One region of the Streptomyces sp. NPDC001852 genome, then DNA from elsewhere that is predicted to be linked to it. Evidence: riboswitches for the same ligand, from Rfam matches in the RefSeq annotation. Region 1 holds a riboswitch; each other region holds the start of a gene.
What was found. A riboswitch is a leader RNA that binds a small molecule or an ion and turns the genes downstream of it on or off. The one in region 1 is predicted to bind cyclic di-AMP.
Positions count from the first base shown of each region.

Region 2: it holds a riboswitch for cyclic di-AMP, as region 1 does, so the genes downstream of both, ACFYZB_RS17650 (NlpC/P60 family protein) here and ACFYZB_RS05655 (transglycosylase family protein) in region 1, are expected to answer to the same signal.
Region 3: it holds a riboswitch for cyclic di-AMP, as region 1 does, so the genes downstream of both, ACFYZB_RS36755 (M23 family metallopeptidase) here and ACFYZB_RS05655 (transglycosylase family protein) in region 1, are expected to answer to the same signal.

Region 1 is NZ_JBIATN010000003.1:61,156-71,014, forward strand. Features, by position in the region: gene ACFYZB_RS05615 (class I SAM-dependent methyltransferase) at 1-780, opposite strand, end outside; gene ACFYZB_RS05620 (hypothetical protein) at 1,035-1,631, shown strand; gene ACFYZB_RS05625 (NAD(P)/FAD-dependent oxidoreductase) at 1,715-3,094, opposite strand; gene ACFYZB_RS05630 (hypothetical protein) at 3,654-3,926, shown strand; gene ACFYZB_RS05635 (exopolyphosphatase) at 3,994-4,989, opposite strand; partial or broken gene ACFYZB_RS05640 (DUF501 domain-containing protein) at 5,194-5,691, opposite strand; gene ACFYZB_RS05645 (septum formation initiator family protein) at 5,648-6,127, opposite strand; gene eno (phosphopyruvate hydratase) at 6,233-7,519, opposite strand; gene ACFYZB_RS05655 (transglycosylase family protein) at 7,874-8,560, opposite strand; cyclic di-AMP (ydaO/yuaA leader) riboswitch at 8,565-8,737, opposite strand; gene ACFYZB_RS05660 (transglycosylase family protein) at 8,921-9,859, opposite strand, start outside.
Region 2 is NZ_JBIATN010000009.1:135,257-145,115, reverse strand. Features, by position in the region: gene ACFYZB_RS17675 (PspC domain-containing protein) at 1-802, opposite strand, end outside; gene ACFYZB_RS17670 (PspC domain-containing protein) at 978-2,303, shown strand; gene ACFYZB_RS17665 (LuxR C-terminal-related transcriptional regulator) at 2,300-3,040, shown strand; gene ACFYZB_RS17660 (NlpC/P60 family protein) at 3,057-4,124, opposite strand; gene ACFYZB_RS17655 (hypothetical protein) at 4,553-4,906, shown strand; gene ACFYZB_RS17650 (NlpC/P60 family protein) at 5,060-6,226, opposite strand; cyclic di-AMP (ydaO/yuaA leader) riboswitch at 6,234-6,403, opposite strand; gene pcrA (DNA helicase PcrA) at 6,616-9,105, shown strand; gene ACFYZB_RS17640 (M23 family metallopeptidase) at 9,148-9,859, opposite strand, start outside.
Region 3 is NZ_JBIATN010000029.1:95,840-105,698, reverse strand. Features, by position in the region: gene ACFYZB_RS36765 (PrsW family glutamic-type intramembrane protease) at 1-162, shown strand, start outside; gene ACFYZB_RS36760 (aldo/keto reductase) at 214-1,158, opposite strand; gene ACFYZB_RS36755 (M23 family metallopeptidase) at 1,235-2,254, opposite strand; cyclic di-AMP (ydaO/yuaA leader) riboswitch at 2,262-2,411, opposite strand; tRNA gene ACFYZB_RS36750 (tRNA-Met) at 2,711-2,784, shown strand; gene ACFYZB_RS36745 (dihydrofolate reductase family protein) at 2,851-3,984, opposite strand; gene ACFYZB_RS36740 (MarR family winged helix-turn-helix transcriptional regulator) at 4,046-4,555, shown strand; gene ribA (GTP cyclohydrolase II) at 4,677-5,309, shown strand; gene ACFYZB_RS36730 (NADPH-dependent FMN reductase) at 5,603-6,208, opposite strand; gene ACFYZB_RS36725 (TetR/AcrR family transcriptional regulator) at 6,348-7,064, shown strand; gene ACFYZB_RS36720 (TetR/AcrR family transcriptional regulator) at 7,126-7,788, opposite strand; gene ACFYZB_RS36715 (hypothetical protein) at 8,414-9,163, shown strand; gene ACFYZB_RS36710 (hypothetical protein) at 9,160-9,603, shown strand; gene ACFYZB_RS36705 (NUDIX domain-containing protein) at 9,726-9,859, opposite strand, start outside.

The sequences.
Region 1 (9,859 bases):
CGTCACGTCCCGGTAGTCCTGGACCCTGATCTCCACCCGGTCGGTCAGCCCCTCGTCGGCGACGCGCTTGCGGGCGTACGCCGCCTGCTCCTGCGACAGGGTGATCCCCACGACGCTCACGCCGTGCTCCCGGGCCGCGTGGATGGCCATCGAGCCCCATCCGCAGCCGACGTCCAGCAGCCGCTGACCGGGCGTCAGGCCCAGTTTGGCGCAGACGAGTTCGAGCTTGTCCCGCTGGGCCCCCTCCAGGTTTCCGGCCTCCTCCCAGTAGGCGCAGGAGTACACCATGGACGGGCCGAGGACGAGCTCGTAGAAGTCGTTGCCGACGTCGTAGTGGTGGCTGATCGCCCGCCTGTCGGTGCGCCGGGTGTGCAGGTGCCGGCGCGGTCTGCGGACCTCCTCCCGCGGCGGGGCGGGCGGGAGCGGCGGCCCGGCGAGCTTCAGCAGCTCGCGGACGGCGGTCCGTACGGCGGGGTCGCGCAGGGCCTGGAGGGGACCGGGGGCGTCCTCGGCGCGCTCCCAGACGAGGCCCGCCAGTGCCTCGAGCGCGGCGTACAGATCGCCCTCGATGTCCAGGTCCCCGGAGACCCAGGCGCGGACGAGGCCCAGCTCGCCCGGTTTGAACAGCATGCGGCGCAGGGCGCGGCGGTTGTGAAGGACCAGCGCGGGTGCGTCCGGCGGCCCGGCCTGCGATCCGTCCCAGGCCCGTACCCGCACCGGGAGCGGGGCTCCCAGCACCTGCTCGGCAAGACTCCTCAGCCGCGACGCGGCGTCGGCCATGGCGCACACCTCCAAGACGAGATCCCGGATGCCGGTAACCACGTAAACACCGTCGGTCGTCCCGCGCAGTCCCGCAAAGGAGTTACAACTGGGCAAAACAGCTGTTCCGGCCATGCGGACGGCGTAGCGGCGGAGTGTGCGCGAGAGCCCGCCACCGGTCAAGTCACGACTTGCAGGGGCATGACGGGCATCCGGGGCCGGGCCGTAATGGATGACGTACCGAGATCCCCTCTCCTCATCGGATGTGCATCACCATGACTCGTCTCTCCACGTCCCGGCGTCTCGCCCTGCTCGCCGCCTCGACGGCGGTGCTCACCGGAGGCGCGCTGGCGCACGGCTCCGCGTTCGCCGCCGCGCAGTGGAACAAGATCACCGACGCTCCGAGCGGCATCAGCGTCCAGCTCCCCGGAAAGCCCCAGGTGCACAAGACCACCGACAACGGGGTCAACTGCCGTGACTACGTGGCGACCACCGGCTACGGGGCCATGGGATTCTCGGTCTTCGACGAGCCCGGTTCCGATCCGGCCAAACCGTGGGACCTCAAGGGAGGCCTCAAGGGCGCGGTGGACGGCTACAACAGCGCCGATCCCAGCACCGCACTGCGCAGCACCGACGTCCACGACGGCACCGAGCACGGCGACCACTATCTGGAGGCGAAGCTCGTCGGCGCCCACGGCAGGACGGGGCACATCCGCCTTGTCGACCACGGCAGGCAGGCGATCATGGTCATGAACGTCGGCACCGGCGACCAGCGGCGCACCGTCGACCGGGACTACCGGCAGGTGCTCCACAGCATCCACGCCCCGGACCACGGCACCCCACAGCGCGGGGCACCCGCCGTGGCCACCTGAGCGGTGGCGCCGGAACACGCCGAAGGGGCCGCCCGCACCACGGATGGCAGGCGGCCCCTTCGGGCGTGTTCGGCTGACCGGGGTCAGGAGGCCTTGGCCTTCTCCTCGGTCTTGGCGGCGGCGACCGGCGCCGGCTTCGCGGCCTCGTAGAACTCCTCGCGCGGGTTCTCCATGGCGCCCAGGGAGACGACCTCGCGCTTGAGGAACATGCCGAGCGTCCAGTCGGCGAAGACGCGGATCTTGCGGTTCCAGGTCGGCATCGCCATGCCGTGGTAGCCACGGTGCATGTACCAGGCGAGGCGGCCCTTGAGCTTGATCTTCATCTTGCCCATGACGATCATCGCCACGCCCTTGTGCAGGCCGAGACCGGCGACCGCACCCTTGTTGGCGTGCTCGTAGTCCTTCTGCGGGAAGCCCCGCATGCCGGAGACCACGTTGTCGCCGAGGACACGGGCCTGGCGCAGCGCGTGCTGGGCGTTGGGCGGGCACCAGGCGTTCTCGTTGCCCGCCTTGCGGCCGACGAGGTCCGGGACCTGTGCGTTGTCACCGGCGGCCCAGATGTAGTCCGTGCCCTTGACCTGGAGGGTCGGCTCGCAGTCGACGTGGCCGCGCGGGCCGAGCGGCAGACCGAAGCGGGCCAGGGCCGGGTTCGGCTTGACGCCGGCGGTCCACACGATCGTGTTGGAGTCGACCTCGAGGCCGTTCTTCAGCACGACGTGGCCGTCGACGCAGGAGTCCATGGAGGTGGAGAGGTAGATCTCCACGCCGCGGCCCTCGAGGTGCTCCTTGCCGTACTGGCCGAGCTTCGGGCCGACCTCCGGCAGGATCTTGTCGGCGGCGTCGACGAGGATGAAGCGCATGTCCTCACGGGACACGTTCTTGTAGTACTTGGCCGCGTCCCGGGCCATGTCCTCGACCTCGCCGATGGTCTCCGCGCCCGCGAAGCCACCGCCGATGAAGACGAAGGTGAGCGCCTTGCGGCGGATCTCCTCGTCGGTCGTGGAGTCGGCCTTGTCCAGCTGCTCGAGGACGTGGTTGCGCAGGCCGATGGACTCCTCGATGCCCTTCATGCCGATGCCCTGCTCGGCGAGGCCGGGGATCGGGAAGGTGCGGGAGACCGCGCCCATCGCGATGACGAGGTAGTCGAAGGGCAGCTCGTACGCCTCGCCCACCAGCGGGGCGATCGTGGCGACCTTGCGGTCCTGGTCGATGGTGGTGACCCGGCCGGTGAGGACCTCCGCCTTCGGCAGCACGCGCCGCAGCGGGACGACGACGTGGCGAGGGGAGATGTTGCCGGCGGCGGCTTCGGGGAGGAAGGGCTGGTAGGTCATGTACGACCGGGGGTCGACGACCGTGACGGTCGCCTCTCCGTAGCGCATCTTCTTGAGAATGCGCCGAGCTGCGTACAGGCCTACGTACCCACCGCCTACTACGAGGATCCTGGGACGCTCCGTGGTGCTCATGCCATCGAGTATCCACCCGCTACTGGGGGGCTGCTCGTGCGCCCCTTCACAAGGTTCGACAGGGCCTGTGCTACACTCCGCGGCCCGCGTGACACAGATCATGACGGGCGAGGGGAACCGCAGTACCCCCACAGCCGTTGTGAATGCCGCGTGAGCTGCCTCTCTCGGTGGCGGGCGAGGAGGTGAGCCGCCCGAAACACCCCCGTCGGCACGCGATCCGAAGGCGGCGCACGACCCCCATCTGAACATGTTCAAAGGGCTCTTCACCCCCTGAAAGGGCCAACCGGGGGACTTCCGTACGCCGACCGGCCCGAAATCCTTGTGAAGAACTTCACGAAGTTTTCCGACGCCGTGTCATCGAAGGGCCCCGGGGAGCCCGGCAGGCCACCCGGAAGCCGCTCAAACGTTATCCGACCTGCTCAGCAGTTGGCTACCCGTGGGTAACAAAAGAGACCCGGGCAACAGGGCTTCACCCGGCCGGACCGCTGCACGGACCGCTGTTCACCCGGTCAGCCACACACCGCGCGATATCGGACAGAGCGCCCCATAGCGTGCCTGCATGAGCACTTCACAGACGGCCTCCAAGAAGGCCATCTCGCGAATAGGCATGGTCAGCGCGGTCCTGGGCATCGCCCTCGCGGCGGGGACGGCGACAGCCGCCTCCGCCGTGGCGGCGACCCCCGCCACTCACCTCACCGCCAAGGCGGCCCCGGCCGGCGGCGGCCACGGCGAGGACGGCCGCGGCCACGACGAGCACGGGAAGGGCGGCGGCCACGACGAGGACGACGAGGACGGGGGGTGCAACGGCCTCATCGTCCTGCTCTGCAACTGACGACCGGCCCGCTCGGGCCGGGGCGACGGCCCCGGTTCCTCCTCAGGGGGACCGGGGCCACTCCACGTCATCGCGGGCCGGCGGCCCCCTGGCCCGATGCCGCCGCCCCGGCCGCACCGAAGGCGATGCCGTCGAGGATGTCGTGCTCGCTCACCACGACCTCCTCGGCACCGATCCGTTCCATGATCGCGAGCAGCACGAGGGAGCCCGCGCCGATCACGTCGACCCGGCCCGGGTGCATGGACGGGATCGCGGCGCGCTCGGCGTGCGTGGAGCGCAGCAGCCACTCGGTGATCTCACGGACCCGGTCGCGGGAGACGCGGGAGTGGTGGATGCGCGCGGAGTCGTACTCGGGCAGTTCCTGCGCGATGGCCGAGACGGTGGTGACGGACCCGGCGAGGCCCACCAGGGTGTGCGCCTCGCGCAGCGGCACCGTCTCCTCGGCGAGGTCCAGGGCCGCCTCGATGTCGGCCCGCATGGCGGCGATCTGCTGCTCGGTGGGCGGGTCGGAGACCTTGCCGCCGTGCACCAGGTGACGTTCCGTCATCCGTACGCAGCCCACGTCCACGGACCGCGCCGCCCGCACCCGGTCGTCGCCGACGACGAACTCGGTGGAGCCGCCGCCGATGTCCACCACCAGGTAGGGCCTGGTCAGGTCGTCCCGGCCGGTCAGCTCCTTGGTGGCGCCGGTGAAGGAGAACTCGGCCTCCTGCTCGCCGCTGATCACCTCCGGCTCGACGCCGAGGATGTCCAGCACCCCGCGCACGAAGTCGTCCCGGTTCTCGGCGTCGCGGGAGGCGGAGGTGGCGACGAACCGCACCCTGGCTGCGCCGAGTTCACGGATCACCCCGGCGTACTCCCGGCATGCGGCGAAGGTCCGCTCCAGCGCCTCGGGCGCCAGCCGGCCGGTGCGGTCCACGTCCTGGCCGAGCCGCACGATCGTCATGCGGCGGTCCAGCTCCAGCAGCTCACCGGTGGCGGGGTTCACGTCGGCGACGAGCAGCCGGATGGAGTTCGTGCCGCAGTCGACGGCGGCGACCCGGGAGAAGCCCTCCGGGACCATGGGCTTCTCGGCGAAGAAGCCGCTGCGGACCTCGGCGGGGTCGAAGACCGCGCCCTCCTCACCGGGGTGCTCGTCCGCCGGGTCGGGCGCCTCGAGGGGCTGCACGCACGGCCCCTTGCGCCACCACTCGGGCAGCATCGCGATCGCCTCGTCGCCGAGCGGGTTCACCCCGGGTCCGGCGGCCAGCGAGTGCGCGACCAGGACGTGCAGGCACTTCACGCGGTCCGGCATGCCACCCGCGCTGGGGAAGCCCTTCAGGACCTCGATGGCGTCCCGGCGCGCGATGTAGTCCTCGTGCGCGGCACGGTAGGCCGCGGCCAGCTCGGGGTCGCTCTGCAGGCGTTCGGTCATCTCCTTCATGACGCCGTTCGCCTCCAGCGTGCCGATCGCCGAGGCGGCGCGCGGGCACGTCAGGTAGTACGTCGTCGGGAAGGGCGTGCCGTCGGGCAGCCGGGGTGCCGTCTCCACGACGTCCGGCTGACCGCACGGGCAGCGGTGCGCGATGGCCCGCAGGCCCCGCGGCGGGCGGCCCAGCTGCTGCTTGAAGGCCTCGACGTCCGCGTCGGTGGGCTCGGTGCGCGGGGTGGGCGGCGGGGGCGTTTCCATGACTGCTTTCGGATTGGCTTTCTGTCGGTCACTGCGTCGATGACTGCATCGACTACTGGTCGGAGGCGTCGGACTTGTCCAGGCCGTCCCAGACATTGGCGTACCAGGGCCGCCGGGCGGCCTTGAGGTCGGATCGGGACTGCCGGGCCGTGCCGCCGGGGTCGACGACCACGTACCCGGTCTCGCCGGGCATCACGTAGTGCAGCCGGCGCCGGATCTGCTGCTCGGCGTAGGAGTCGTCCTGCCAGCGCGCCTTGAGGTCGCGCAGCTGCTCCACCCGCTCGCGGGCCTGCTCCCGCTGCCGCTGGAGGTCGGAGATCTGCGCGCGCTGGGAGACGTACTGCCGCATCGGGTAGGCGAGCGCGACGATCATCGAGCACAGCACCAGGGCGAGCAGCGCCGCGCGGCCGGTGAGCCGGGAGCGTCGGGCCTGCCGCCTGCTCTGGGAGCGGTAGACCCGGGCCGCCGTCTGCTCGCCGAGCAGCCGCAGCCTGGTCGCGGTGGAGAAACGGTCCCGGTCCTTCACAGCCATCTGGCTCTCCGCCTCCCCTTTCACACGCGCGTACGTCCCCGCACACGGTACGGGACCGGGTACAGGGACGTACGTACGACTGGCTAAGACTTACTCCAGGTTGGGTCAGCCCTTGAAGCGGGGGAACGCGCTGCGGCCCGCGTACACCGCGGCGTCGTCGAGGATCTCCTCGATGCGCAGCAGCTGGTTGTACTTGGCGACACGCTCGGAGCGGGCCGGGGCGCCGGTCTTGATCTGGCCGCAGTTGGTGGCGACGGCCAGGTCGGCGATGGTGACGTCCTCGGTCTCGCCGGAGCGGTGGGACATCATGCACTTGAAGCCGTTGCGCTGGGCCAGCTCGACGGCGTCCAGGGTCTCGGTCAGCGAGCCGATCTGGTTGACCTTGACCAGCAGGGCGTTGGCGGTGCCCTCCTCGATGCCGCGGGCGAGGCGCTCGGGGTTGGTGACGAACAGGTCGTCGCCGACCAGCTGGACCTTGTCGCCGAGCTTGTCGGTGATGACCTTCCAGCCGGCCCAGTCGTCCTCGAACAGCGGGTCCTCGATGGAGACGAGCGGGTAGGCCGCCACGAGCTCCTCGTAGTACTCCGTCATCTCGGCGGCGGAGCGCTCCTTGCCCTCGAAGAGGTACTTGCCGTCCTTGTAGAACTCGGAGGCGGCCACGTCGAGCGCGAGGGCGATCTGCTCGCCGGGGGCGTAGCCGGCCTCCTTGACGGCCTCGAGGATGAGGTCGAGGGCCTCGCGGTTGGAGCCGAGGTTCGGGGCGAAGCCGCCCTCGTCGCCGAGGCCGGTGGCCAGGCCCTTGCTCTTCAGGACCTTCTTCAGGGTGTGGTAGACCTCGGCGCCCCAGCGCAGGGCCTCGGAGAAGGACTCCGCGCCGATCGGGGCGATCATGAACTCCTGGATGTCCACGTTGGAGTCCGCGTGCGAGCCGCCGTTGAGGATGTTCATCATCGGCACCGGCAGCAGGTGCGCGTTCGGGCCGCCCAGGTAGCGGAAGAGGGGGAGGTCGGACGCCTCGGAGGCGGCGTGGGCGACGGCGAGGGAGACGCCGAGGATGGCGTTGGCGCCGAGGGAGCCCTTGTTGTCGGTGGCGTCCAGGTCGAACATGGCCTGGTCGATCAGGCGCTGCTCGGTGGCGTCGTAGCCGACCAGCTCCGGGCCGATCTGCTCGATGACGGCGAGGACGGCCTTCTCGACACCCTTGCCCAGGTAACGGTTGGGGTCACCGTCGCGCAGCTCGATGGCCTCGAAGGCGCCGGTGGAGGCGCCGGACGGGACGGCGGCACGACCCGTGCTGCCGTCGTCGAGGCCGACCTCGACCTCGACCGTGGGGTTGCCTCGGGAGTCCAGGATTTCCCGGGCTACGACGACGTCGATGGACGGCACGAGCATCTCCTTCTTGGATGTGACGCTGGAAGTACGGGGCTGTGTGCCTTACGGCTGTGCCTTGCGCCTAGAGCCTAACCGTCCCGGGGGCGCCGGCCACCGACCGACCGTCCCGTGGACGGGGAGGGACACGCAGACGGTACCCATTGTTCACCAGCGGAACAAAGGGTGGGTGTACGAGGCACGAAGAAAAGGGGGCGGAGGCCCTCGGGAAAGGGGCAGAAAAAGACCCCGCCCCGGCGCGTACGGGGGAACACGCGCCGGGGCGGGGAGCCCGTGGGGACGGGGGTGGCCCTCACGAGGCCTTCAGTGTGCGGGCCGGGGATGTGAGGGCACTGTGGGTCCGTTCGGAGCCGGGTGTCACTTCAGGTGCAGCTGCTGGCCCGGGTAGATGAGGTTCGCGTCCTGGACGATGTCCTTGTTCAGCTGGAACAGCTTCTGCCAGCCGCCGGCCACGTGGTGCTTCTCGGCGATGGCGCTGAGGGTGTCGCCCGTGACGACCTTGTACTCGCCGTCGCCCTTCTTGACCTTCTTGCCGGTCGGGGTGGTGACGGTCTTGCTCGCCTTCGGGGCCGTGCGCGTGGTGGAGCGGGTGGCGGCCTGCTGGTCGGTGGAGCGGGTGCTCGTGCTCGGCGCGGACTTCGTCGAGGCGGTCGGGGCCGAGCCGCTGTAGGCGGCGGAGGACAGGCCCGTGCCGCAGACCGGCCAGGCGCCCTTGCCCTGACCCGCGAGGACCTTCTCGGCGACGGCTATCTGCTGCGCCTTGGTGGCGAGGTCGGCACGCGCGGCGTAGGCGGTGCCGCCGTACGCGGCCCAGGTGGAGTTGGTGAACTGCAGACCGCCGTAGAAGCCGTTGCCGGTGTTGATGGACCAGTTGCCGCCCGACTCGCACTGGGCGACCGCGTCCCACTCGGAGGCGGTGGCGGCGGAGGCGTTGCCGGCCGCCATCAGCGGGGCGGCGACGGCGGCGCCGGTGACACCGGCGAGCGTGATGGCGCGGACGGCCTTGGACGGACGACGGTGCTTGCCCTTGCCGGAAAACAGCATGGATCGATCCCCTCACCGACGCCTGCGAGGTGAGCTGTCGGGTTCGGGCCGGTTGAGTTGCCCGGCCGCACGCTCGCTCTCGCGAGGCGCGGCTTCACCCCTAGCCGGTCCAGCGTCAACCGCTGGGCCCGGCGCCTACCTTGGGTCCCCCGCTCCTGCCTACGGCGCTTGACGCGACGACTGTTCCCGGGCAACCCGCTGGCAGGATTCGGCGTTGCGAGTCCCGGGGCTCGTGGTGACGAGCGGTCCTGACCGTAGACATGCGATCGACGGAATTTCAAAGACGATCAGGGCTTCTGAGACTCATCCCACACTTTCGCCAAACCGGACATCAGCCGCGAAGTGGGGCGTCAACTCCCGCTAGCCCTCGCCGTTTTCGGCATGGATTTTCAGGGTCTGACCGGCGGTGATGTGGTCGGGGTCGGCGCCGATGACCTTCTTGTTGGCCTCATAGAGCGCGTGCCACCCGCCGTCGACACCAAGGGAGTCGGCGATGGAGGCGAGGGAGTCGCCCTCGTGGACGGTGTAGGTGGCCGGCCCATGAACGGCATGACGGCCGGAAGAGGTGGCGTTCTGACCGTTTGTCACGCTTTCGTCCGCACTGTCGCCGCGGTGGCGTCCGCCACTGCCGAGTGCGCCGGTGTCGATCAGGCTCCAAGAACCGGCACTCTGCTGCTGATTGTCCGAGTTGTCGGTACCGGGTGTCGCCGCGGGAGAGCTACCGCCCCCCTGAGGGCTTCCACTGTCATACGAGCCGGACTTGTCGGTCTTGTCGGACTTGGGGGTGCCGGTTCCGGTGGGGCCGCCGGTCGCAGCGGGGGTCCCGGTGGCGTCCTTGCTCGGGCTCGGGGCCGGCGTGGCGCTCGAGTCCGAGGGGGAGCCGGAGGAGGCCGAACCGGAGGCGGTCTGGGAGCCGGAGTCCGAGCCCGAACTCGAACCGGAGTCGGACGCGGACGAATCCGGCAGACCGGACGAGTCGGAGCCGTCGGCCGAGCCGGACGCACCACTCGACCCGTCGCCGTTGCCGGAGCCGCCGACGCCGGTGTCGACGTCGACCGAGGCGGAGCCGGAGGTCAGCCCGGCGGTCAGCGCGCACATCGCCCACGGCTTGGTGCCCTGGTCCGCGAGGATCTTCTCGGCGACGGCTATCTGCTGGGAGCGGCTGGCCTGGTCGGCGCTCTCGGCGTACTGCGTGCCGCCGTACTTGTCCCAGTCGTCCAGCGAGATCTGCAGACCGCCGTAGTAGCCGTTTCCGGTGTCCGCGCTCCAGGAACCGCCGCTCTCGCACTCGGCGACCTT
Region 2 (9,859 bases), on a different contig from region 1:
TCGGCTGCGGCTGCTGTATGGCACCGGGGTGCGTCCAGGGAGTGGCGATGCCGACGTCGAGCACCGAGGTGAGGTCCCGGTTGCGCGCGTCGCCGGGCCCCCACAGATAGCCCGTGCCGCCGACGTGGCTGCCGTCCTTGACGATCGGGTCCCGCCACCACGACGGGTAGATCGCGACGACCGGCGGCGCCTGGGCCTCCGGCGGCGCGTCGGCGGCGGCCTGGGCGGCGAGCGGGTCGGGATCGGTGGCGCCGCGGCGCCGCGACCAGTACCCGGCGCCCGCCAGCAGCAGGGAGAGCACCACGGCGAAGGCCAGCACCCCGCCGTTTCTCAGCATGGTCAGGAGGACGCCGCAGCCGACCAGGGCGAACAGCACCGCGGCGAGCGCCTGGCCGTCGACCCGGCCCGTCAGCAGCTTGCGGACCTCGTTCTCCTCCTCGTCCTCGTACGGCACCAGCAGCCAGGCGAAGCCGTAGAAGATGAGGCCGATGCCGCCGGTCGCGGACAGCACGGCGAGGGTGATCCGGAAGACCACCGGGTCCATGTCGGTGTGCCGGCCGAGGCCCGCGCACACGCCCGCGATCATCTTGTGCCCGCGGTCACGGCGGAACCCCTCGGGGGCTCCGGCGCCGTGCTGCTCCTGATCCCGCTGCAGTGCGTCGGCGTGCGTATCGGCGCCGGCGCCGGCCGCTCCCGTCTTCTGCGTCGCGGCGGGCGCGGCATCCGTCGGTCCGGTGCCCGGGGCCGGGCGCGGGCCGGTGCCGGGTCCCGGACCCGTCGCGGCGTGCTCGTGATCCGTCATGCGTCCATGGTGACGGCCCGGCCGCCGCCGCGGCAGTCGGGACGACCCTGGCCGAACCCTGAAATCGGCCCTGACACGAGGCGGGGAACCGTTCGAGCCGCCCGCGGCCGCCCCTGCCCGGTCCTCCCCGACCGGGCCCCGAGGAAGATCAGGGGCGTCTCGGGGGCCGACCCTGATGCCTGGCCCCGCCGGGCATGTGACCATCGTTGGCATGCCGGAAGCCGCAAGCCTGCCAGTCGACGACCCGCGGCCGCCGCGCAAGCTCTACCGCAGCAGCGACGGACGCTGGCTCGGCGGAGTGGCGCGGGGCCTCGCCGGGCATCTCGGGCTGCCCGTCATCTGGGTGCGACTCGCGTTCGTCGGCCTTTTCATGGCCAACGGCCTCGGCGCGCTGCTGTACGCGGCGTTCTGGTTCTTCGTCCCGCTCGGCGTCGGTGGCGTGGGAGACCACAAGCCACCACTGGTCGCCACGGAGACCGCGCCGGGCGGCCGCCGCAGACTCGTGGCCCGCAAGCCGGACCGCGGGCAGATCGTCGCCCTGCTCCTCATGGTCATCGTGTCCATGGTCTTCGTGGGCAGCGTCAATCCGACCAGCGCGGCCAAGGCGTATCTGCTGCCCGCCGTCCTCGTCGCGGCCGGTGTCGCCCTCGTCTGGCGTCAGGCCGACAACGCCCGCCGGGCCCGCTGGGTCGAGGTCGGACGCCGGCGCCGCACCCTCACCCTGCTGCGCGCGGCCGGCGGTGTCCTGCTCGTCACGGCCGGTGTGTCCGCCATCTTCGTGCTGCAGGGCTCGGCCGCCCATCTCGGCGCGGTCCTGCAGGCGGCCCTCGCCGTCCTCGTCGGCATCACGCTTCTCGCCGGCCCCTATCTGGTCCGCATGACCCAGGACCTGTCCGAGGAACGCCTGATGCGCATCCGCGCCCAGGAGCGTGCCGAGGTCGCCGCCCACGTCCATGACTCCGTGCTGCACACCCTCACCCTGATCCAGCGCAACGCCGACAACGCGGGCGAGGTGCGCCGCCTCGCCCGCGCCCAGGAGCGAGACCTGCGTACCTGGCTGTACAAGCCGGAGGGCACCGGCAGGGACGAGGCCGACGAGCCGGACACGGTCGCCGAGGCGGTCCGGCGCAACGCCGCCGAGGTGGAGGACAAGCACGGGGTGCCCATCGAGGTCGTCGTCGTCGGCGACTGCCCACTGGACGAGAGAACCGGCGCGCAGATGCAGGCCGCGCGTGAGGCAATGGTGAACGCCGCCAAGTACGGTGGCGAGGGCGGCGCCGTACAGGTCTATGCCGAAGTCGAGGGGAGGACGGTGTTCGTGTCCGTGCGCGACCGCGGGCCCGGCTTCGACCTCGACTCGATACCCGCCGACCGCATGGGCGTCAGAGAATCGATCATCGGCCGCATGGAACGCAACGGCGGCACGGCCCGGCTGCGGTCCGTGCCGGGCGGTGGCACGGAGGTCGAGCTGGAGATGGAGAGGGCGGAGAAGACGTCATGAGCGACGCGACCGAGGCGAACGGCACGGCGGGCACCCCCGAGGGGGCCGCGTCCGGCGCTGTCGGCGGCGCGGGCGGACGGCACGTACGGGTGGTGCTCGTGGACGACCACCGGATGTTCCGCACCGGCGTCCAGGCAGAGATCGGGCAGACCGCCGAGACCGGCGTGGAGGTGGTCGGCGAGGCCGCGGACGTCGACCAGGCGGTCACCGTCATCACCGCCACCCGGCCCGAGGTGGTCCTCCTCGATGTCCACCTGCCGGGCGGCGGCGGCGTCGAAGTGCTGCGCCGATGCGCGCCGTTGATGGCGGACGCCGAGCGGCCCGTCCGCTTTCTCGCGCTGTCCGTGTCGGACGCGGCGGAGGACGTGATCGGCGTGATCCGCGGTGGCGCCCGCGGCTATGTCACCAAGACCATCACCGGCACCGACCTGGTCGGTTCCATCTTCCGGGTCCAGGAGGGCGATGCCGTCTTCTCCCCGCGCCTGGCCGGGTTCGTCCTGGACGCCTTCGCCTCCACCGACGCCCCGCCCGTGGACGAGGACCTGGACCGCCTCACCCAGCGCGAGCGCGAGGTGCTCCGCCTGATCGCCCGTGGCTACGCCTACAAGGAGATCGCCAAGCAGCTGTTCATCTCGGTGAAGACCGTCGAGTCCCATGTCTCGGCGGTCCTGCGCAAGCTCCAGCTGTCCAACCGCCACGAGCTGACCCGCTGGGCGACGGCCCGCCGGCTGGTCTGACCCCTGCGGGCCGGGCCTAGGCCACCCGGGTCGCCCCCGCGAACGGCATCAGGTCGAGGGGGGCCAGCCGGACCGGTGCCGAGGGGTTCGGGGCGTGGATGATCTGTCCGTCTCCCACGTAGATGCCGACGTGGCTGATCCCGGAGTAGAAGAACACCAGGTCCCCCGGCTGGAGTTCGGAGCGGGAGACGCGTCGGCCCGCGTCGATCTGGGCGTAGGTGGTGCGCGGCAGGGAGATGCCGGCGGCGCGGTAGGCGGCCTGCACCAGCCCCGAGCAGTCGAAGGCGTTCGGGCCGGCCGCGCCCCACACATAGGGGCTGCCGAGCTTGGCGTAGGCGTAGTCGACGGCAGCCGCGGCGCGCGCGTTCGGGGCGGTGACCGTCCCGGCCTGCTCCAGCGCGTCCCGGGTGTCCGAGGCCGAGCGGGAGGCACGTCCCGGCAGAGTGACGTCACCACCGGTGATCTGGGCCCGCTGCTGTGGAGCGAGCTGCGCCAGCAGTTGGCGGGCCGCGTCCAGCTTGGCGGTGATGGCCTTCTTCTGCCGTCGCAGCTCGGCCTGCCGGGACCGCAGCGACGTCAGCTCGATGCGCGCCGCGCCTCGCAACTGCTCGATCTCCCGCAGCTGTCCGCGCACCTGGGACACGGCGGCGGCCTGCCGGTCACCGGCCCGCTCCACGAACGCGGCGTCGTCCAGGTACCGGTCCGGGTCGCCGGACAGCGCCAGCTGCCAGGTCGGTGCGAAGCCGCCCTCGCGGTACTGCGCCGCCGCGAACGAACCCAGTGCGTCCCGGGCGGTGTTGAGCCGTTGCTGCTTGCGGGCGGTCTCGTCCCGCAGCGCGTTCAGCCGCCGCTGCGCCGCGTCCGCCTTCTCCCTGACGCCGTCGTACGTCTCGGTCGCGGCCTCGGCCTCCTGGTACAGCTCGTCCACCTTGGCCTTCACCTGTGCCGGCGTCAGCTGTGGCTCGGCGTGACCCGTCCCGTCGAACCCCGTCGCGGTGGCCGCGCCCGCCAGGGCGAGTGTGGCGGCCGTCCGGGCCGTATGCCCGCCCATCGAACGTTGCCGGGGCTTGCGGTGCGCTGCCACCTGGACCGTCACGTCCTTCCGTACGACTCGCACGACCGAGAGGTCCGTGCGTCCGGCGGCGGCCCGCACAGGGGAAGCGGGCCACCGCCGGACCTTCTCGGCGGTGGTGGCCGACGGCCGCCCCTGGCCCGGGCGGCGGTGGGGAGCCGGTCACCTGGGGGAGGACGCTAGGCCCGACTGTGACGACTGGGTAACGCAGTGTACGGAACTGGCCTCGACGGACCGGAATGTGACCGCAAGTGACCGCACGGCCGGTCTGGAGTCGTCGGCTTCACGCAGCGTGGTGACCGAAGCCCGGAAAGCGGGACGGAGGCGAGGCTCCGGGTGCTATGGGGCGCATATATGCAAGATCGTCCGCGCGCTCGCCGACCGCTGTGGCCGGGGCCGGTGACAGGAGGCTGCTGGGCCCCTGGTTAGGCTCCGGGCCCATGGACGTACTCATCCATCTCTTCGTCGGCCTGCACATCATCGGCATCGCCGCGCTGCTCGGCGGTTTCCTCACCCAGATGAAGGCGATGGGCCAGGGCACGGCCCGGTTCGTGCCCGGCATGCTGCACGGCGCACTGACCATGCTGGTCACCGGCGTGGCCCTGGTCGGTCTCAACCAGGCCGACGACCACCACGTCAACACCATCAAGATCGGCGTCAAGCTGGCGCTGCTGGTCGTGATCCTTGGACTGGTCTACGTGAAGCGTGACGAGGAGAAGATCGACAAGGGCCTGTTCGGACTCGTCGGCACGCTGACCATGACGAACATCTTCATCGCCGTCCTGTGGACCTGACGGTCATCCGTCCCTGCCACCGGCGGGGGCGGCGAGCGCCGCACCGGAGGCGACCAGGACGCCGGCACGCGCGCGTGGGACGGTGATGCGTCGGCACGCGCGCGTGGACGGCGCAAGTGACGGGGCCGGCCGCCGTGTCCGGGGGGCGGATGGTCAGCCCGGTCGTACGACGCTGTGGATGATCGACTCGCCGCCGTAGTAGATCGACTCCTCGCGGACGTACGCGCCCGGCTTCGGGGCGTGGATCATCATGCCGTTGCCTATGTAGACACCGACGTGGCTGATGTCGTCGTAGAAGAAGATCAGATCGCCTGGCCGCGCGTCGGCGAGCGAGACCGTGGTGCCTGCGTTGACCTGGTCGTACGTGGTGCGCGGAAGCGTGACGCCGGCGGCCTTCCAGGCGGCCTGGGTGAGGCCCGAGCAGTCGTAGGAGTCCGGGCCGGTGGCGCCCCACACATACGGCTTGCCGATCTGCGCGCGGGCGAAGGCGATCGCCTTCTCGGCCTTCGTGTCGTACGAGCCGGACGCCGTGGATCCGGTCGAGCCGGAGCCCGTCGAGCCGGAGCCGGAGCCGGTGCCCGAGGACGACGACGAGCCGGCCTGCTGCTGGGCCGCCTGTTGCTTCGCCAGCTCGGCCGCCTTGCGCGCCGCCTCCTGCTGCTGCTCCCGCTCGATGGCGGCCAGCCGGGCCTTCTCCTGGGCCGTCAGCTGCGACAGCAGCTCGCGCGCCGAGGCCAGCTTCTGCTGGACGGTGGACTTGGCGGTCTGCAGGTCGTGCTGTGAGTCGGTTAGCGTCTGCAGGCTCTCCGCGGCCTCCCGCCGCTTCTTCATGGTTGCGGCCTGCTCGCCGATGTAGTCGTCGACCGCGCTCTTCTCCCGCGAGGTCAGCCGGTTCATCAGCTGCGTCTGGTCGAAGTAGTCCTGCGGGTCGTTCGCCAGCAGGAAGGTGGCCGTGTCGGGAGCGGCGGTGCCGGTGCGGTACTGGGCCGCGGCGAAGGAACCCAGTTCTTCGCGGGCCTTGTTGAGGCGTGCCGTGCGCCGGGCGAGGTCGTCGCGCAGGGCGTCGACGCGGCCCCGCTGTCTGACGGACCGCTCCTTGGCCGCGTCGTACTTCTCGGTCGCCGACTCCGCCTGGCGGTAGAGGTCGTCGACCTTCTTCTCGACCTCCTCCAGGCTCGGCTTGGCGTGATCGGTACTCGGGGCGGCCTCGGCGGTCTGCGAGAGCACGGCCATGGAGGTGAGGGCGGCGGTGGCGAGGGCGGGGGTGCGAAGGCCCGTTCCGATGGTCCCGCCGGGGCGCGGCTTGCGGTGCGACGCCAAGGGAGGCGACTCCTTCCAATGGGCCGCCTACCGGGTTAGCTGTCGGGTTCGGGCGGTGGTTCGGAAGGGTTGCCCTACGGTGGCGTCCCGGGTGGGAGCCGGCCGATTCACCCCAAAGTCGGTGGGTCCCCGGCTCCGGGCGCCATGCGGGCGCGCCGGACTCGGCGGAGGCCGCGCACGCGGCCTGACGGCAACCTAGCCAACTGGTGTGACTAGTGTGAAGGTTGGTGCGTGATATGTCCGATACATTTTCGTGATCTGAGCCCGGAATCGCGTCTGCGTCATCGGGTGATTCCGCAGCGTAAGGAAGGTTTTCCGCATTGGCCCGCGCCGGTCGGTTTCTGGGACGGCGAACGGTTGTCGGTGGGGCGCCCTAGACTCGTAGAGCGATGAGCAGCCTCTTTGACGACAGCTTCCTGGCGGACCTCCAGCCCCCTCGCGGGCACGAGGAGGAACATCCGCCGCCCGAGGACGATCACGCTCCGGAGCCGCTTCCGGACGATCTGTTCGGCGGGAAGTTCGACGTGCCGCCGGACCGGGACGCCTACTACCGCGACGGCGCCCCGCGCCCCGCGCTCGACGCGGCGGCACTGCTGGAGGGGCTGAACGACAACCAGCGCGCCGCGGTCGTGCACGCCGGCTCCCCGCTGCTCATCGTCGCCGGCGCCGGCTCGGGCAAGACCCGCGTGCTCACCCACCGCATCGCCCACCTGCTCGCCGAGCGGCACGTGCACCCTGGCCAGGTCCTCGCGATCACCTTCACCAACAAGGCCGCGGGCGAGATGAAGGAGCGCGTCGAGCACCTCGTCGGCCCGCGCGCGAACGCGATGTGGGTGATGACCTTCCACAGCGCGTGCGTGCGCATCCTGCGCCGCGAGTCGAAGAAGCTCGGCTTCACGTCGTCGTTCTCGATCTACGACGCCGCCGACAGCAAGCGCCTGATGGCGCTGGTCTGCCGCGATCTGGACCTCGACCCCAAGCGCTTCCCGCCGAAGTCGTTCAGCGCGAAGATCAGCAACCTGAAGAACGAGCTGATCGACGAGGAGGACTTCGCCGCCCAGGCCACCGACGGCTTCGAGAAGACCCTCGCCCAGGCTTACGCGCTCTACCAGTCGCGGCTGCGCGAGGCCAACGCGCTCGACTTCGACGACCTGATCATGACGACGGTGAACCTGCTGCGTGCCTTCCCGGACGTGGCCGAGCACTACCGCCGCCGCTTCCGGCACGTCCTCGTCGACGAGTACCAGGACACCAACCACGCCCAGTACGCGCTGGTGAGGGAGCTCGTCGGCACCGGGGAGCGCTCCGCCGAGGAGGGCGACACCCCGCCCGGCGAGTACGACCTCCCGCCCGCCGAGCTGTGCGTCGTGGGTGACGCGGACCAGTCGATCTACGCCTTCCGGGGCGCGACCATCCGCAACATCCTGCAGTTCGAGGAGGACTACCCGAACGCGACGACGATCCTGCTGGAGCAGAACTACCGCTCCACGCAGACCATCCTGTCCGCCGCCAACGCGGTCATCGAGCGCAACGAGTCCCGCCGCCCGAAGAACCTGTGGACCAACGCCGGCCAGGGCGCACGGATCACCGGTTACGTCGCGGACACCGAGCACGACGAGGCCCAGTTCGTCGCCGACGAGATAGACCGCCTGGTCGACGCGGGCGAGGCCAAGGCCGGTGACGTCGCCGTCTTCTACCGCACCAACGCACAGTCCCGTGTCTTCGAAGAGGTCTTCATCCGCGTCGGCCTGCCCTACAAGGTCGTCGGCGGTGTCCGCTTCTACGAGCGCAAGGAGGTCCGGGACGTCCTGGCCTACCTGCGGGTCCTCGCCAACCCCGAGGACTCGGTGCCGCTGCGCCGCATCCTCAACGTGCCCAAGCGGGGCATCGGCGAGCGCGCGGAGGCGATGATCGACGCCCTCGCCCAGCGCGAGAAGATCAGCTTCCCGCAGGCGCTCAAGCGCGTGGACGAGGCGTACGGCATGGCCGCGCGCTCCACCAACGCCGTCAAGCGGTTCAACACCCTGATGGAGGACCTGCGCACGATCGTCGAGTCCGGCGCCGGACCGGCGACCGTGCTGGAGGCCATACTCGAACGCACCGGCTATCTCGCCGAGTTGCAGGCCTCCACCGACCCGCAGGACGAGACCCGCATCGAGAACCTCCAGGAACTCGCCGCCGTGGCCCTGGAGTTCGAGCAGGCGCGCGGCGAGGGCGAGTCGGTGGGGCTGGCCGACTTCCTGGAGCAGGTCGCCCTGGTCGCCGACTCCGACCAGATCCCCGACGAGGACGAGGAAGGCTCCGGCGTCATCACCCTGATGACCCTGCACACCGCCAAGGGCCTGGAGTTCCCGGTCGTCTTCCTGACCGGCATGGAGGACGGCGTCTTCCCGCACATGCGCGCCCTCGGCCAGACCAAGGAACTGGAGGAGGAGCGGCGCCTCGCGTACGTCGGCATCACGCGCGCGCGGGAGCGGCTCTACCTGACGCGGTCGGCGATGCGCAGCGCCTGGGGCCAGCCGTCGTACAACCCGCCCTCCCGCTTCCTGGAGGAGATCCCGCCCACCCATGTGGACTGGAAGCGGACGGGGGCGACGGCACCGGTCTCGTCCGGGCCGGCCTCCGGGATCGCGGCCTCGCTGTCCTCGTCCCGCTCGCGTTCCTCGGCGTCAGGCGCGTCGGGGTTCGCCACCCGGCGCACCGCGGAGAAGCCGGTGGTCACCCTGGCCGTCGGGGACCGGGTCACGCACGACCAGTTCGGGCTCGGCACGGTCGTCGCCGTGAAGGGCACGGGCGCGAACGCGGAGGCGACGATCGACTTCGGCGACACCAAGCCGAAGCGGCTGCTGCTGCGGTACGCGCCGGTGGAGAAGCTGTAGGTCCAAGGGCCCTCGCCGCTCGGCGAGGGCCCACGGGACCACTCAGGTGGGGTCGAGGCCGTGGCTGCGCAGCCACGGCAGCGGGTCTATGGCAGCCCCGCCCGCGGGCCGTACCTCGAAGTGCAGATGCGGCCCGGTGGAGTTGCCGGAATTGCCGGAGTAGGCGATCGGCTCGCCGGCCTTGACGACCGTCCCCGAGGCGACGCGGTAGCTGGACAGGTGGCAGTACCAGGTCTGCGTGCCGTCCTTCGCCGTCACGATCATCATGTTGCCGTAGGCGCTGTTCCACTTGGTGGTGACGGTGCCGTCGGTGGCGGCCATCACCGTGGTGCCGTAGGCGACGGGGAAGTCGATGCCCGTGTGCACGGACATCCAGTTCACGCCCGCCTGGCCGAAGTAGGCGCTGAGCCCCTTCTGCGTGACCGGCAGCACGAACTTGGGGCGCAGCCGTTCCTTGAGCGCGGCCGCCGCGGCGGCCTTCTTCTTCTCCAGCTCCTGCTGGTTCTTCAGGTCGAGCCGCTCCTGCGTACGGCTCGCCCGGTCGGCGAAGTCGTGGGCGCCGGCGGACAGGGTGTTGAGCTGGGAGTCCAGCTTGCTGTTGGCGGCCGAGGCCTTGACCGTGTGCGCGTCCGGGGCGGAGGCGGTGGTGTCCTGGCCGTCGTCGGTCAGCGCGCCGACCGAGGCTGCGGCGATGCCGGCGACGCCCATCACACAGGCCGAGGGCACGGCGACGGTCAGCAGCGCCGAGCGCTTG
Region 3 (9,859 bases), on a different contig from region 1:
GCCGCCAGGGCGTCGCTTCCGGTCCCGGTCCGCTGGGCGGCGTCGCCCGCGGCGCCGGGGCCGGGTCACGGGTATCCGGCGGTGCAGATGCCTGCGGCGTCCGGACCGGCGTACGGGTATCCGGCGGCGCCGTACTCCGCGTACAACCCGTATCGGTCGTAGCCGGCCGGGTCGCGGAGAGTCCGGCACCGCCGGAATCCGGGACAGGATGCCCTAGGCCGAGGCGTCCGTCAGCTTCTGCACCTCCTCCGGCGTCAGCTTCAGGCCCACCACGTCCAGGAGGGCTGGGAGCTGGTCCACCGTGCGGGCCGAGGCGATCGGTGCCGTGATCGTCGGCTGGGCCGCGAGCCACGCGAGGGCGACCCGGGCGACGGGGGCGTCATGCGCGGCGGCGACCTCGTCCAGGGCCGCCAGGACCTTCTGGCCGCGCTCGGACTCCGCGTACTCCTGGGCCCGGCTCGCACGGGCGCTGTCGACCTTGGTGCCGGGGCGGTACTTGCCGGTCAGGAAGCCCGAGGCCAGCGAGAAGTAGGACACCGCGGACAGCCCCTCCCTGGCGGCCAGGTCCTGCAGCGGGCCCTCGTAGGTGTCGCGCGAGACGAGGTTGTAGTGGGGCTGGAGGGCGACATAGCGGGCCAGTCCCTCGCGGTCGGAGAAGTCCAGGGAGGCCTGCAGGCGCTCGGGGCTGATGTTGGAGGCGCCGATCTGGCGGACCTTGCCCGCCCTCACCAGCTCGTCCAGCGCGCCGATGATCTCCTCGACCGGGATCTCGGGCTTGTCGAAGTGGGTGTAGTAGAGGTCGATGTGGTCGGTGTCCAGGCGGCGCAGGGAGGCGTCGGCGGCGGCCTTGATGTTGGCGGCGGACAGGCCCTGGAACTCGGGGTGCTGGCTGACCTTGGTGGCGATGACGACGCGGTCACGGTTGCCGCGGGCCTTGACCCACTTGCCGATGATCGTCTCGGACTCGCCGCCCTTGTGGCCCTGGATCCACGCCGAGTAGGAGTCGGCGGTGTCGATGAAGTTGCCGCCGGCCTCCGTGTAGGCGTCGAGGACGGCGAAGGAGGTCTCCTCGTCGGCGGTCCAGCCGAAGACGTTGCCGCCGAGGCAGAGCGGGAAGACCTCGAGGTCGGAGGAACCGAGTGTGCGCAGAGAAGTCATGCTCCAAGTCAACGCCGACGGTGGATGATCGCATTCCACCGTCGGCGCCGGGATCCCGCGGACGGAGCAGTCGGGCTCAGGGGTTGAGGCCCTTGTCGCGCAGCCAGGGCGCCGGGTCGATGGCCGTGGCCTGGCCGTTCGGGTGGACCTCCAGGTGCAGGTGCGGGCCGGTGACGTTGCCGGTGGCGCCGACCCGGCCGATGACCTGACCGGTGGAGACCTTCTGGCCGACGGAGACGTTGATCGAGGACTGGTGGCAGAACCAGAGCTCGGTGCCGTCGTCCAGGGTGATGACGGTGCGGTAGCCGTAGGCGCCGGCCCAGCCGGCCTGGGTGACCGTGCCGCTGTGCACGGCCTTGATGAGGGTGCCGGTCGGGGCGGCGAAGTCGAGGCCGGTGTGGTAGCCGGAGGACCACATGGCGCCGGGCTGCCCGAAGGTGCCGGTGATCGTGTACGAGACGACCGGCAGCGTGTACTCCTCGGCCAGCCGCTTGACCTCGGCGGCCTTCTTGGCGTCGGCCTCCGCCTGCTGCTTGGCGTCGGCGGCCTTGGCGGCGGCCTCCTTCTCCGCCTTGGCGGCGGCGTCGGCGGTCTGCTGGTCGGCCGCGGCGATCGCGGCGGCGGTGACCTTGCTGTTCGCCTGGCCCTTCTGCTGCTCGGCCTGGGCCATGATCCGGTTGCGCAGGGCCTCGCCGGCGTTGCTGCTGTCGGCGCTGTCGGTGCTCACGCCGACCTTGCTGAGGCCGGTGGCGGTGGCCTGGTGCGCGTCGGAGGAGCCGCCGCCGAAGATGTGCTCGACGGAGTCCAGGTCCGGCAGGGATATGGAGACCGGCGGCTTGCCGGTGTTGGCGCTGGCCATGCCGCCCGCGCCGACCGCGGCCATCACGCCGACGCCGAGGACGGTGGAGCTGCGCGCGAAGCCGCCGCGCTGCTTGGCGACGCGGTGCCGGCCACGGGCCGCGGCGACGGAGTCCTCGGTGGGGTTCCACTCCTCCCAGGGCCCCTCCTCGGCGCGGTAGGCGCCGTAGCCGAAGGTCTCCGGCTGGGCTTGCGAGGGCACGAACGGGGCTTCTGGGGCGGGCCGGTTGGACGCCACTCGGGCGTACTCCTTTCCTTCCGCCGCCTACCGGGTTAGCTGACGGGTTCGGAGCAGGAAGGTCTCCTACGCGCGTATACCAACTGTGGCATTCGCGCGATTCACCCCAAAGGTGGTGGTTCCCCGGTTCCCTCGCGGGATTCGGCGCGTGCGCACGGAGCCGCCTCTTGTGACGGCTGGGACGACCGCGCTGCGTTATCGAACGTTAATAGACCTGAGAGTCACTTTCCAAGCCGTTCGGCTTGATCATTAACCTTTTCGACCGTGGACCAATAGGGCAGGAGCACTGCAAATCGGGCGAGTTGGCCATGGTTCATGAGCGTCGGCGTTTTTGATGGTGTCTCAGATGTTATGCGGAGGGCGGTCGTCCGGTCACCCTCCGTGAAGACGATCAACCACCCGGGGAAAGCGGTGTGCATGCCGCCCTGAGCATGGGGTACTCTGGAGTCACAACGACGCGGGGTGGAGCAGCTCGGTAGCTCGCTGGGCTCATAACCCAGAGGTCGCAGGTTCAAATCCTGTCCCCGCTACTGAAGGCTCAGGGCCTGGAATCCACTGGATTCCAGGCCCTGAGTGTTTTCCGGCCCGGCCGGGCCTCAGCCCAGCAGGTGCCTGTTCGGCGCCTTGGCGAGTCCCGCGAGCTCAGGCAGTACGACCACCTCGGCACCTCCCTCGACCAGGACCCCCGTCCCATCGGCCCCCGCCACGAACGTGTCCGGCTCCTGCCACGCCGTGACCACCCTGCGCACCCCCGCCCGGAGAATCAGCTCGGCACAGGGCGCGGGCCGCGAGGCCCGCCGGGCGCAGGGCTCCAGGCTGCTGTAGACGGTGGCGCCGCCCAGCCGGGGATCCGCCGGGTCGATCTTCGCCAGCGCGGCCTCCTCCGCGTGGACCACTGGATCCCCGCCCTCCCGGGAGTGGCCACGGGCCAGCTCCGTGCCGTCGGCCCCGACCACCACCGCGCCGACGCTGAACGCCGTCGTGGACGGCGGGCACTGGGCGGCGAGCTCGCAGGCGGTCCGCAGCCAGTGACGGTCGGCGGCGGTGGCGACCGCGCCCGTGCCGGGGGCCGTGGGCTCGTAGCGCATGAGGACCACGTCCTCGATGCGGCGGGTCTCGGTCAGGCGCAGCCGGCCGGCCTGGTAGCCGCCGGGGCCGAACAGGCGGGGCGCGCCGGGGTCGCCGACGAACAGGGGCGCGAGGACCAGCTGGAGCTCGTCGGCGAGGCCCAGCTGCAGCAGCTGGGTGTGGACCGTGCCGCCGCCCTCGACCATCAGCCGCCCGATGCCGCGCACCTCGTGCAGGTGGGTCAGCAGGGCCCGCCAGTCGAGGTCGGGGCCGAGCGGGACGACGTCGGCAGTGTCACCGACGCGCCGGACCGCGCGCTCGGCGCCCGCGTCTGTCGTGTAGACGAGCTTCGCGCCGCCGGTGTGCCAGAAGTTGGCGTCGGGGTCGAGGTCGCCGGTGGCGGTGACGGTGACCTTCAGCGGGTACTCCGGGCGGCCCTCCCGCACCCGCGCCGCGCGGCGCTCGGCGGAGTTGACCAGCAGCCGCGGGTTGTCGGCGCGGATCGTGCCGGCGCCGATCAGGATGGCGTCGACCGAGGCCCGTACCGCGTCGACCCGGTCGAAGTCGGCCGGGCTGGACAGCAGGAGCCGGTCGGGGCCGGTGTCGTCCAGGCAGCCGTCGAGAGAGACGGCGGCGGACAGCAGCACGTACGGGTACGACATCGGCGCGGTCTCCCTGGAGGCGAGTCTTGGTTCAAGTTTGAAACAAACTTACACTGGCGGCATGACGACCCGCTGGCTCAGCCCCGAGGAGCAGCGCGCCTGGCGCGCCTACATGGCCGCGACGCACCTCCTGGAGGACGCGATCGACCGACAGCTCCAGCAGGACGCCGGCATGCCGCACCTGTTCTACTCCGTGCTGGCCAACCTGTCCGAGGCGCCCGACCGGCGGCTGCGGATGACCGATCTCGCCGAGAAGCTGAAGATCACGCGCAGCCGGCTGACGTACGCGGTGACCCGGCTGGAGCGGGACGCGCTGGTGCGCCGGGAGGACTGCCGCTGGGACAAGCGCAGCAGCATCGCCGTGCTGACGGACGAGGGGATGGCCGTACTGGAGCGTACGGCGCCCGGGCACGTCGAGACCGTGCGCGCCACCCTGTTCGACCGGCTCACGCCGGAGCAGGTGGGGCAGCTGGAGGAGATCTGCACGGGGATCGCGCGCGGGCTGCAGGGCGAGGGTGCCGAGCCCGGGGCGGAGGACGTGCCCTGGCGGCGCCGTTCGTCCTGTTCGTGATCGCTCCGGATTCGGACGACGCCCGGAATCCCGATTGCTTTAACTTTGAAGCATGAGGTAGGGTCCCCTGCGTATCGCTGCTTCAAATCTGAAGCACATGCCCGCACCCGGAGGGACCCGCATGCCCGACACCCCCGCCGCCACGCCGCGCGCCCGCGTCCGGGTACCGCTGCGCTTCGACGACGGCTACAGCGTCGACGCCGAACTCGTCACCTTCCACGGCCTGGCCGACGGCCAGGAACACGTCGCCGTCGTCCTCGGCGACCCCGCCCCCGGCACCGTCCCGCTGGTGCGCCTGCACTCCGAGTGCCTGACCGGCGACGTCTTCGGCTCGGCCCGCTGCGACTGCGGCCCGCAGCTGCGCGAGGCGGTCGAACGCATCGCCGACCGCGGTGGCGTCCTGCTCTACCTCCGCCAGGAGGGCCGCGGCATCGGCCTCTACAACAAGCTCGACGCCTACGCCCTGCAGGACCAGGGCCTCGACACCTACGAGGCGAACGCCGCGCTCGGCCTGCCGGAGGACGCCCGCGACTACACGGCCGCCGCGCAGATGCTCGCCGCGCTCGGCATGGCGGAACTGGACCTGCTGTCCAACAACCCCGACAAGGCGGAGCAGCTGCGCGCACTGGGCGTGGTCGTGCGGGACCGGGTGCCGACCGGTGTCTTCACCACGGCCCACAACGTCCGCTACCTGCGCGCGAAGGTCCTCCAGACCCGGCACACACTGCCGCTGGCCGAACTCAACGTGGGCTGAACGGCCGGGCCGGGACCGGTACGGAACGGATCCGCCGGTCACCGCGCCTGCCGAGGACCCGGGAGCAGGAGGGCCGGTACGGCCGTCAGCGCCGGCAAAGTCGTCGCCACGGCACACGCAGTGCGGAAGCCGGCCGGGCGCATGCCCGCCGTACCGAGCACCACCGACAGCACGGCCGTGCCGACGGACGCACCCAACTGGGAGTTGACGCTCAGCGCGGTGCCGGGTCCGGTACCGGGCGGGCCGGGGCCGCCGCGGCGGGTGCCGTCGTACGCACCTCCCCCACCCCGCGCTCAGCCGGCGTACGGACGCTCGGCCCGCGCGGCCCGCAACGCCCGGCCCCACCAGGCGAGTTGACCGAGCATGCCCTTGGCGGCGCCGGCGCACACGGCCGCGTCCCGCGGCGTGCCGTCCTCACCGAGGCCGGACCAGGGGCCGTGCAGGCTGACCGAGTCGCGCACGCTCGTCGCGTGCAGTTCGGCGAAGACCAGCCGGAGTTGCTCGACCGCGCGCAGGCCGCCGCCGAGGCCGCCGTACGAGACGAAGCCGACCGGCTTGGCCTGCCACTGGGCGTGGTGCCAGTCGATGAAGTTCTTCAGGGACGCCGGGAAGCTGTGGTTGTACTCGGGCGTGACGACGACGAACGCGTCGGCGGCGGCGAGCCGCGGCGAGACGTCCCGCAGCGCGGCGACGGCCTCCGGGCTCGGGGTGCCGCCCCAGCCGGGCAGCACCAGCGGGAGGTCGATCTCGCCGAGGTCGATGACGTCGAGGTCGAGGCCGGTGTCGTCGGCTGCGGTACCGAGGAACCAGTCGGCGACCGCCCGGCCCTGGCGGCCCTCCCGCACGCTGCCGATGACGACGGCGACGCGCAGAGGTGCTTCGTTGCTGGCAACGGACACAGGAATCCCCCATCTCGTGACGGGCCGGCCGCCCGTTGCGGCCTCCCGCACAGCAAAGTACAACGATCGTTGTAGAAAGTACAACGCTGATTGTAAGTCGGTTAGAGTGACCGGGCGGAGGAGGCCGGAGGAGGCAGCTGTGGGCGAAACGAACGAGGCCCGGGTGGCGCGGGCGCAAGGCGAGGTCTCGCCGCGCAGGCTGGCGAAACAGATGGCGATCGCGAGCGCGTCCTGCACGGTCTTCGGTCGCGAGGGGTACGCGCGGGCCTCGGTCGACGCACTGGCCGCCGAGGCCGGCGTCTCCACGCGCACGCTCTACAACCACTTCCCCGGCGGCAAGGCACAGCTCTTCCAGACCGTGGTGACCTGGACGTCCAACGAGGTCCGCGACGCCCAACTGGCCCGCCTGCGCGCGGTGCTGGACCCCGAGCTGCCGCCGCGTCCCGAGGACCTGGAGCGCGATCTGGTCGCCCTGGCCCGTGGGTTCGCCGGGCTCATGACGGACTACCCGAACCACTTCGCCCTCGTCCGCCACATCCACGCCGAGGCCGACCATGTGCCGCCGGAGGTCCTGAAGGCCTGGCACGAGGCGGGCCCGGCGCCGGTCCGCCGGGCCGTCGCCGAGGCGATGACGCGCCTCGCGGACGCCGGGCTACTCGACGCGCACGGCGACCCGGCCATGGCCGCGGCCCACTTCATGGCCCTGACGACCCACACCCTCGTCCAGTCCACCCACTACGGCGTCCTCCCCCTTCCCCCCACGGAGACGGACCACCTGATCAGGGGCGGCGTGGCAGCGTTCCTGCGGGCCTACGGGATGGGCCGGGGGCCGGGGGAGGGGCGGCGGGAGGCCTGAGGGGTACGGGCGGGTCGGGCGGGGGAACGTCGGGCGGGGTGCTCGGCGTGGATCACCGTGCTCACCGGAGGAACCCCTCCACCACCCGGCGCACCTTCCCGGCGGCACTGTCGTCGCCGAGCCGCATGGCGATGTTGGCCGCGTTGCACATGGCGTCGATCTGGAAGGCGGCCAGCTCCGGATCCGGTGACGGAACGTCACCGGACCCGGCACCGGCGACCGACCGCAGCTGGTCGGCGAGGAGTTCCAGCCATGCCTCGCGGTGGGCGAGCAGGGCGTCGCGCACCGCGCCGGGGCGGCTGTCGTAGGCGGGGAGGTTGGCGGACCAGAAGCAGCCGCCGGCGAACAGGGGCGTCTGCGCGTAGGCGATCCAGCGCTCGGCCAGCTCCCGCAGCCGGGCGGAACCCGCCGGGACGGACCGCGCGGGGCGCACGACGGTCCGCTCGAACTCGCGGCGCGCGCATTCGGCGGCGGCCAGTTGCAGGTTCTCCTTGGTCCGGAACAGCGTCTGGACACCGCTCTTGCTCAACCCCAGGTCAGCGGCCAGACGGCCGATGCTGAGCCCGTCGAGCCCGTCCAGCGAGGCGATGTCGACGGCGCGCCGGGCGACCCGCTGCCGGGCACGCGCACCGCGCACCAGCCGCAGATCCGTCACCTCCGGCCCCTCAGCGCCCAGGACATCCCGGCCCACGCCGCGCTCGGCGTCCTGTCGTTCGCTCTCCATCGCCGCCATCGTGCCACACCCAGCATCTACGTACGATCGACCGTACGTTTTGTTTCCGAGGGCTGCAGGCCGGGCCGGGTGAGGATCCAGGCCGTGCGCGTGGAGACCGGCCGCTCGGTGATGACCAGTTGCCGGGCGAAGGCCGCGTTCGACCGCGCGTCGCTCGCACAAGAGCCGGAGAACGACGCGGCGCCCGAGCCGGCCGAAGCCGACCCGGGCGCTGCGCGGCAGGTCAGAGGGCATAGCCCCCGCCCACCTCCGGTAGGCCCTGTGGGACTCGAACCCACAACCAATGGATTAAAAGTCCTGGCCAAGGCTTGCCGGGTGGTTCCGGGTGCTGCCTCGGCGTCCGGAATTGCCTGGTCAGAAGCGGGTTTGGGTGACACGTGATCTACGACGTAACGGCCCATGCTGCGCAGTCCGCTCACGCATCGCTCACGCAAGAGGATCCGCTGACCAGCCCCTCTTCTTGCTTGCCGCCCCGTTTTCACCGAGGTTCTGATGCGGACACTGCAGGGGGCATCTATGGCCTCCCCCGGACGTGTCCTTCTCAGCTAGTGTGCCAACGCTGTCTGGTCGCTTCTCAACGGGCAGACTAGTGGTGGAGCCGGAGAGGAGGTGGATCATGGCGGACATCGACTTGCTGATCAGCGCATTCCTTGACGCGGACACGCGCTTCACGGTGCCGCTGTATATCCAGGAAGCAGCAGCCCGATACCTGCGCACTCCTTCCTCAACGTTCCGATCATGGGCGCGCGGCTATCGGAACCACTTCCCCGATCGCCCGGATGTCATCGGGGACCCCCTGATCACTTCTCTAGGCAATCCACGAAGTGGTGCGTCCGTTCCATTCATCGGGCTCGCTGAGGGCATGTTCCTCTCCGCATTGAGGGCAGCCAACGTGCCCATGCAGAAGATCCGCCCAGCCCTGGAACTGGTCCGCGAAGAACTGGGTGTCGAACATGCACTTGCATCCAGGCGTCTCTACACAGACGGGGCAGAACTGCTCTACGAAGTCAGCGACCACCTCGACGGCGAAGAACGCATCGAGCCTCGCAAGGTCATCGTCCTCCGCAACGGGCAGTACGTGTTCCGCGAGGTTGTCGAGCGGTACATGAAACAGATCAGCTACGACTCCGACGGAGTGGCCGGCTACGCCAACCGAGTCCTATTGCCTGGTTGGGAGGTCGCGGACATCGCGGTGAAACCGGACGTCAACTTCGGGCAACCCTATTTCGTCCACAACGGCACCCCGCTGTCCCTGATCGAGGATGCGCTCACTGAGGGCGTCCCCTGCGAAGAGGCGGCTGCGGCGCAAGGACTGCCCGAGGACCAGGTCGCCGAGGTCGACTACTACCTCCGACTCGCCGGATGAGAGGTCTGCCACCGCTGCGGCTGTTCCTGGACCGCAGCACCAACGGCGACGACTTCGTCAAGGGAGTGAAGCGCCTGTGCCCGGACACGGTGTCCATCGGCGAGAGGTACGGCGTTAGGGCCGCCGAGAATGTCGGAGACGAGACATGGCTGGCAGAGACAGCGGCAGAAGGGCGGATCTGCGTCGGAGCGGACAAGAAGATCCTTTCGAGCTCGCGCCCCACAGAGATCGCCGCAGTCCTCAAGCACCGTGCTCGGTATCTCGTGTACGCCAATAACAACCTCCGGACCGTCGACCAGTTGAGGATCTTCAACGGCCTCCTGCCTGACATTTGCGAGCTGACAGGAACCCCAGGCCCTTGGGCTTACACCATGTCCCAGCACGGGCTGATCCTTACCACCCGTGAGGAAACTGGAGCAGCGGCTCATCCGAGCCGCTGAGCGCATGGGCATCCGCCCCCAGGGCTAGCTTGTAGGAGCCCCGCACCGGTGATTAGGACGGCTGTTGCGCGCCAGACGGCTCCGGTCCTCCTTGGTGACAACGTCCGTCCAGCAGTCGGCGACTACCTCCATCCGTCAAGTGAAACCTGAGGGCCACCACTCAGATACTGGTGGAGGGCGCTCGCGGTGGTGTCCACGAACTCCTCTGGGATGGCATCGGCATCGACCCAGCAGACCTGAGCGTGCTTGCGCGGTT